One region of the Yoonia rhodophyticola genome, then DNA from elsewhere that is predicted to be linked to it. Evidence: riboswitches for the same ligand, from Rfam matches in the RefSeq annotation. Region 1 holds a riboswitch; the other holds the start of a gene.
What was found. Region 1 has a riboswitch for glycine ahead of gcvT (glycine cleavage system aminomethyltransferase GcvT). Riboswitches for the same ligand answer to the same signal wherever they lie in the genome.
Positions count from the first base shown of each region.

Region 2: linked by a shared signal. The riboswitch ahead of AABB31_RS13205 (D-amino acid dehydrogenase) and the one ahead of gcvT (glycine cleavage system aminomethyltransferase GcvT) in region 1 are both predicted to bind glycine.

Region 1 covers NZ_CP151767.2:3,328,057-3,331,467, forward strand. The annotation lists gene AABB31_RS17810 (aldehyde dehydrogenase family protein) at 1-329, shown strand, start outside; gene AABB31_RS17815 (iron-containing alcohol dehydrogenase) at 333-1,478, shown strand; glycine riboswitch at 1,502-1,586, shown strand; gene gcvT (glycine cleavage system aminomethyltransferase GcvT) at 1,747-2,871, shown strand; gene gcvH (glycine cleavage system protein GcvH) at 2,887-3,246, shown strand; gene gcvP (aminomethyl-transferring glycine dehydrogenase) at 3,259-3,411, shown strand, end outside.
Region 2 covers NZ_CP151767.2:2,357,925-2,361,335, reverse strand. The annotation lists gene AABB31_RS13215 (DNA polymerase IV) at 1-862, opposite strand, end outside; gene AABB31_RS13210 (NUDIX hydrolase) at 888-1,337, shown strand; glycine riboswitch at 1,401-1,495, shown strand; gene AABB31_RS13205 (D-amino acid dehydrogenase) at 1,616-2,857, shown strand; gene AABB31_RS13200 (SPFH domain-containing protein) at 2,900-3,411, shown strand, end outside.

The DNA of each region.
Region 1 (3,411 bases):
ATGTGACCCACGACATGCGCGTGATGCGCGATGAAAGCTTTGGCCCGGTTGTGGGCATCATGCCCGTGAAGGATGACGCCGAAGCGGTCCGGCTGATGAATGACAGCAATTTCGGTCTGACCGCATCGGTCTGGACACAGGACGTGACCCGTGCCGAAGCGATCGCGGATCAGATCGACACCGGAACGGTCTTTATGAACCGGGCAGATTACCTTGATCCGGGTCTGTGCTGGACCGGCTGCAAAGATACCGGTCGCGGCGGCGGCCTGTCTGTGATCGGCTATCACAACCTGACCCGCCCGAAATCCTACCATCTCAAGAAGGCCTGACAGATGTCACTTACTGCAAATTGGTCCTACCCCACTGCCGTGCGTTTTGGCGCAGGGCGCATCGCCGAGATCGCCGATGCCTGCGCGGCGGCCGGCATCACCAAGCCGCTGCTGGTCACTGACAGGGGGCTGGCGGATATGCCGATTACAACGCGCACGCTTGATCTGTTAGAGGCTGCGGGCCTTGGCCGCGCGATCTTTGCAGATGTAGACCCGAACCCGAATGAAAAAAACGCCGCCGCCGGTGTGCAGGCCTTCAAGGACGGCGGACATGACGGGGTGGTTGCATTCGGGGGCGGCTCTGGTCTGGATCTGGGCAAGCTTGTGGCCTTTCTTGCGGGCCAGACCCGCCCGTTATGGGATTTTGAGGATATCGGCGATTGGTGGACCCGCGCGGATGCCGATGCCATTGCCCCTATCGTAGCCGTCCCCACAACTGCCGGAACAGGGTCAGAGGTCGGGCGCGCGTCGGTCATCACCAATTCCGAGACCGCAGAAAAGAAAATTATCTTTCACCCCAAATTCCTGCCAAGCGTTGTCATCTGTGACCCCGAGCTGACGGTTGGCATGCCGCAATTCATCACCGCCGGAACCGGCCTTGATGCATTCGCACATTGTGTCGAGGCGTTCTGCTCGCCCCACTACCACCCGATGTCGCAGGGGATGGCGCTGGAAGGGATGCGGTTGGTCAAAGACTACCTGCCGCGCGCTTATGCGGATGGCGCGGATATCGAGGCCCGCGCGCATATGATGTCAGCAGCGGCGATGGGGGCCACGGCCTTTCAAAAGGGGCTGGGCGCGATACATGCGCTGTCCCACCCCATTGGCGCGATGTATCATACGCATCACGGGACAACGAACGCAGTCTGCATGCCGGCAGTCCTGCAGTTCAACAAACCGGCCATCACAAAAGTAATCGGGCAGGCGGCCGATTATCTGGGGATTGCAGGCGGTTTTGACGGGTTCTGCGCCTATGTTGATGAATTGAATGCCTCACTTGCAATTCCCAAAACCCTTGGCGGGCTGGGTGTGACCGATCCTGATATCGACCGGATTGTTGCAGGCGCGCTGAACGATCCCAGTACCGGCGGGAACCCCATAACCATGACGGCGGACAACACACGCAAATTGTTACTTGCCTGTCTGTAGGCGTTTCCGATAGGAAACATCTCAACGAGATATCGGGAGAACCAGACCACTGGTGCCGAAGGAGCAACCGCCTCGGAAACTCTCAGGCTACAGGACCGATATCGGGAAACGACAACTCTGGAGAGTGGTGCCACATGCACCCGCCGAAGGGATAACGATCTCAGGCGCCCGGACAGAGGAGGCACTGGCGCGCAGGTCTGACCCTGCGCAAATGTGGTGCCGCTTGATTGATCTGAAATCTCGCTGGCTTGAAGAAAGCGAGGGCGCGATGTCAGACCTCAAGACCACGCCACTGCATGCATTGCATCTGGCAAACGGGGCCAAGATGGTTCCTTTTGCCGGTTATGACATGCCGGTCCAGTATCCGCTGGGCGTGATGAAAGAACACCTTCATACCCGCGCCAAGGCCGGTCTTTTTGATGTAAGCCATATGGGCCAGGTGAGTGTGCGCGGCCCCCGTTATGCAGACGCCGCTCGCGGACTGGAAGCGCTTGTGCCTGTCGATATTCTGGGGCTTGCCGAAGGCAGGCAGCGCTATGGCTTTTTCACAAATGACGCAGGCGGGATTTATGATGATCTGATGCTGGCCAATCGGGGGGACCACATTTTTGTGGTTGTGAATGCGGCCTGCAAAGCTGCTGACATTGCCCGAATGAAAGCGGCGCTGGAACCGGGGCTGACAGTGACCGAGATCGCCGATCGCGCATTGCTCGCGTTGCAGGGGCCAATGGCGCAGGATGTTCTGGCGGCACTGGATCCGCGGGCAGCGGCGATGACATTCATGGATGTCGCAACACTTGATTTGAACGGTGTGGCGGCCTGGGTGTCACGCTCGGGCTATACGGGTGAGGACGGGTACGAGATTTCGGTGCCTGCCGCGGCAGCCGAAGATATCGCAGGCGCGCTTCTGGCGCATCCGGATGTGGAACTGATCGGGTTGGGCGCGCGCGACTCGCTGCGGTTGGAAGCCGGGCTTTGTCTTTATGGTCACGATATTGATGCCGGCACATCCCCGGTTGAGGGGGCGCTGACATGGGCGATCCAAAAGGTGCGTCGCGCTGGTGGTGACCGGGCAGGGGGCTTTCCGGGGGCTGTGCGGATCCTTGAACAATTGGCCAATGGCGCAACGCGCAAGCGGGTCGGGTTGCTGCCGGAAGGCCGTGCGCCCATGCGCGCAGGCGTGCCCCTGTTTGCAGGCGCGGACGGGGGTGATCCGATTGGTGCCGTCACCTCGGGCGGCTTTGGCCCGACGGTCGGCGGACCGGTCGCGATGGGGTACGTCGCGGCGGATCACACGACAATCGGCCAGACCATCTATGGTGAATTGCGGGGCAAGCGCCAACCGCTGACGGTCACAAAGATGCCGTTCACGCCAGCCAATTTCAAAAGATAGCAAGGGAGAGACATGATGAAATACACCGAAGAACATGAATGGCTGCGCGCCGAGGACGATGTTTATGTTGTTGGCATTACGGAACACGCGACAACGCAATTGGGCGATCTGGTCTTTGTCGAATTGCCCGAAGTTGGCGACACAGTTGTCAAAGATGACGAGATTGTCGTGATCGAAAGCGTCAAGGCGGCCTCGGACATTCTGGCGCCGATTGATGGCGAAATTACCGAAGTGAATACCGCACTGGTTGATGACCCAAGCCTTGCCAATAGTGACGCCGTTGGCGCCGGCTGGTTCTTCAAGATCAGACCGTCCGACCCCGCGCAGCTTGACGCGATGATGGATGAAGCCGCCTATAACGCGATGATTGGCTAGGAGACCGCAGCAATGACCTTCACGCCGACTGACTATCTGCCCTATGATTTCGCCAATCGTCGCCATATCGGACCGTCACCTGCCGAAATGGACGCGATGTTGCAGGTTGTCGGGGCAAAGGACCTGGATGCGCTGATTGACGACACCCTTCCGCCAAAAATCCGG
Region 2 (3,411 bases), 970 kb from region 1:
CATTGCTGGTATCTTCATGAAATGTGGTTTCATTGGACAGGGTTTTGACCGGGCTATGGGCCGTGATCCGCCGTCCGTCTTCCCCCCTTGCCAGCGCATAAAGACGCTCACCCATGCCGCCAAATCGGTCATGCAGATCGCGCCGGTCCCAGCGCAGAAGATCATCAAAGGTGCGAATGCCCGCATTGTTCAGACTTGTTTGCGCCGCAGGGCCGATCCCCCAGATCAGGCGCACCGATTTGGGGCGCAGAAATGCCGTGGTCTCTGCCTTGCCGATGATGGAAAAGCCGCGCGGCTTGTCGAGGTCGGATGCGACCTTGGCCAGAAATTTATTGTGGCTCAGCCCGATAGAGCCGGTCAGGCCAAGCTCGGTCTTCATCCGCTTGATCAGTCTGGCGAGCATGACAGCAGGGGGTGCGCCATGCAGTCGGGCGGTGCCGGTCAAGTCCATGAACGCCTCGTCCAGTGACAGGGGTTCGACGACCGGCGTCAGCGCATCCATCATCGCACGAATGGCGCGGGATGCCTCGACATAGGCGTCAAAACGGGGGCGCACCACGACGGCCTCTGGGCAAAGCTTGAGCGCCTGAAACATCGGCATTGCCGACCTGACCCCCTTGATCCGGGCCACATAGCAGGCCGTTGAGACCACGCCGCGCCGGCCGCCGCCGATGATCACAGGTTTGTCGGCTAGCCCGGGATTATCGCGTTTCTCGACGCTGGCATAAAATGCGTCGCAATCCATATGCGCGATGGACAGGTCAAACAATTCCGGATGCCGTGTCACCCGGGGGCTACGACATTGCGGGCAGCGCTGTTCGCTGTCAAATGTTGAAAGGCAGTCACGGCAAAGTGCGGGCATGGCGTTATGATAGGGAGCGCGGCAGGTGGAAACAACGGGTCACCATCAGGGTGCGAAAGTCGCGCTTTTCCTTGGGCGCAAGCTGGTAAGCATCCTGCGTGACGACCTTGCCCATATCCACTATCCGAACCTGTGGGACCTGCCCGGTGGTGGTCGTGAGGGGGATGAGACGCCGTTTCAGACCGTATCGCGGGAACTGCACGAGGAGTTGGGATTGACCCTGTCTGAGGATGCCGTGTTGTGGCAAAGCGCGTTCCGCTCGTCGACTGACCCGCGCTTGTGGAATGCGTTCTTTGTTGCACAGATGCCAGCTGTGATGGCCAGCCGGATCGTTTTTGGTGACGAGGGGCAACGTTGGGCACTGTTCGATCTGGATACCTTTGTTGGGTTGCGTGATCGGGTGCCGTCCTACGGCGCGCGTCTGGCCGCATGGCAGGCAGATACAGGCGGATTGCCCGACGACCGGCCAATCTGATCTTATTTGTTGCAAACATGTGAATTGCGTTTTCCTGCAGTCCGTCTAAGAGCAGCCCAAGCAACACGCCATCCGGGAGAGAACGGCCCGATTCCAAAACCGTCGCCGAAGGAGCAACCGCCCCGGTCACTCTCAGGCAAATGAACCGGTTGGGGTGCAACACGCCGAAGAGAGACCGCAAGGTCCGCCGAAGGAGCAAGCCGCACATGCGGTGAATCTCTCAGGTACAGCAGACGGCGGGGGCACATGCGCGCAAGCGCCATTGGCGGAGAAATGCCATGCCTTCGATTGCAGTACTTGGTGCCGGGATTACCGGCGTAACAACGGCCTATTCCCTTTATGTCCGCGGATTTGACGTGACGGTTTTTGATCGCCAGCGCTATGCGGGTATGGAAACCAGTTTTGCCAATGGCGGCCAGTTAAGCGCCTCGAATGCCGAGGTCTGGAACCAGTGGTCTACTGTTCTGAAGGGGCTCAAATGGATGTTGCAGGGCGATGCGCCCCTGTTTGTGAACCCCCGCCCCGGTTGGCACAAGGTCAGTTGGATGACCGAATTTCTGGCCAATATTCCGCGTTACAAGACAAATACGATCAAGACAGCCGGTATGGCCGTTGCCGCCCGTGCCGGGCTGGCCGAGATGGCAGAAAAATCCGGTGTGGATTTTGATTTCAGCCCCGCGGGTATTCTGCATTTCTACAAGACAGAAAAAGACCTGACCCATGCCCGGATGGTCAACGGCCTGCTCGCCGAAGGCGGGTTGGAACGGCATGAGTTGACTGTAGACGAGGTCATGGCCCGCGAGCCCGCCTTGCGTGGTGACATCATCGGCGGGTTCTGGACAGAAAGCGACAGCACCGGTGATATCCACAAGTTCACCATGGGTCTGGCGGATTGGCTGAAGAAACAGGGTGTTGTCTTTAAGCTTGGCGCGCCTGTGACGGATCTGCATGTCAGGGATGATGGCGTCTATGTCGAGTGCAACCACGAAGAACGGTTTGACGGGATTGTGGTGTCGGCCGGTGTCGCCAGCCGGAAATTCGCCCATATGTTGGGTGATCGGGTGAATATCTACCCGGTGAAAGGCTATTCGATCACCGTGAACCTTGATGATGCGGCCAGTCAGGCGGCAGCGCCAAATACCTCCCTTTTGGATGATAAGGCCAAGATCGTTTCGTCGCGGTTGGGAAAGACCCGTTTGCGGATTGCAGGTACGGCTGAATTTAACGGCGAAAACCGCGACATTCTGGATCGCCGCGTGCGTCCGCTGATCAAATGGTGCGAAGAGCATTTTCCAGACGTATCAACCGAAAACTGTATTCCTTGGGCCGGATTGCGCCCGATGATGCCCAATATGATGCCGCGTGTCGGCCCCGGAAAAAAGGACCGTGTTTTCTATAACACAGGGCATGGCCACCTTGGCTGGACCTTGAGCCCGGCGACCGCTGATACGATTGGTGCAGTTGTTGCAGCCCGGTTCAAAGGCAACAGTATGCCGTTGCATACATTGAAATCAGCTTAGTGCATGCATATCTGTCATGCATAACAATAAAGGGACAGATATATGACGATAGAACAATTCATGGCTGATTTTGGTGGAATGGAGCTGCTGTATTTTGCGGCTGCAATCTTTGTTCTTGTTTGCATTCTCGCCGGTATCCGGATTGTACCGCAATCCGAAAAATATGTCGTTGAACGGCTGGGAAGACTACGTTCGGTTCTGGGGCCAGGGTTTAACCTGATCGTGCCATTTCTGGACCGCGTTCGGCACAAGGTGTCGATCCTTGAACGCCAGCTGCCATCCATGACGCAAGACGCCATTACGTCTGACAACGTGCTTGTTCAGGTCGAAACCAGTGTCTTCTATCGCATTATTGAGCCGGAAAAGACGGTTTACCGCATTCGTGACGTTGATGGCGCGATTTCAACAACGGTGGCGGGCATTGTCAGGTCCGAGATTGGTCGCATGGAACTGGATCAGGTGCAGGCCAATCGCGCCAACCTGATTGACGCTGTGCGCGAACAGGTCGCCCAGCAGGTTGATGATTGGGGTATCGAAGTAACCCGTGCCGAAAT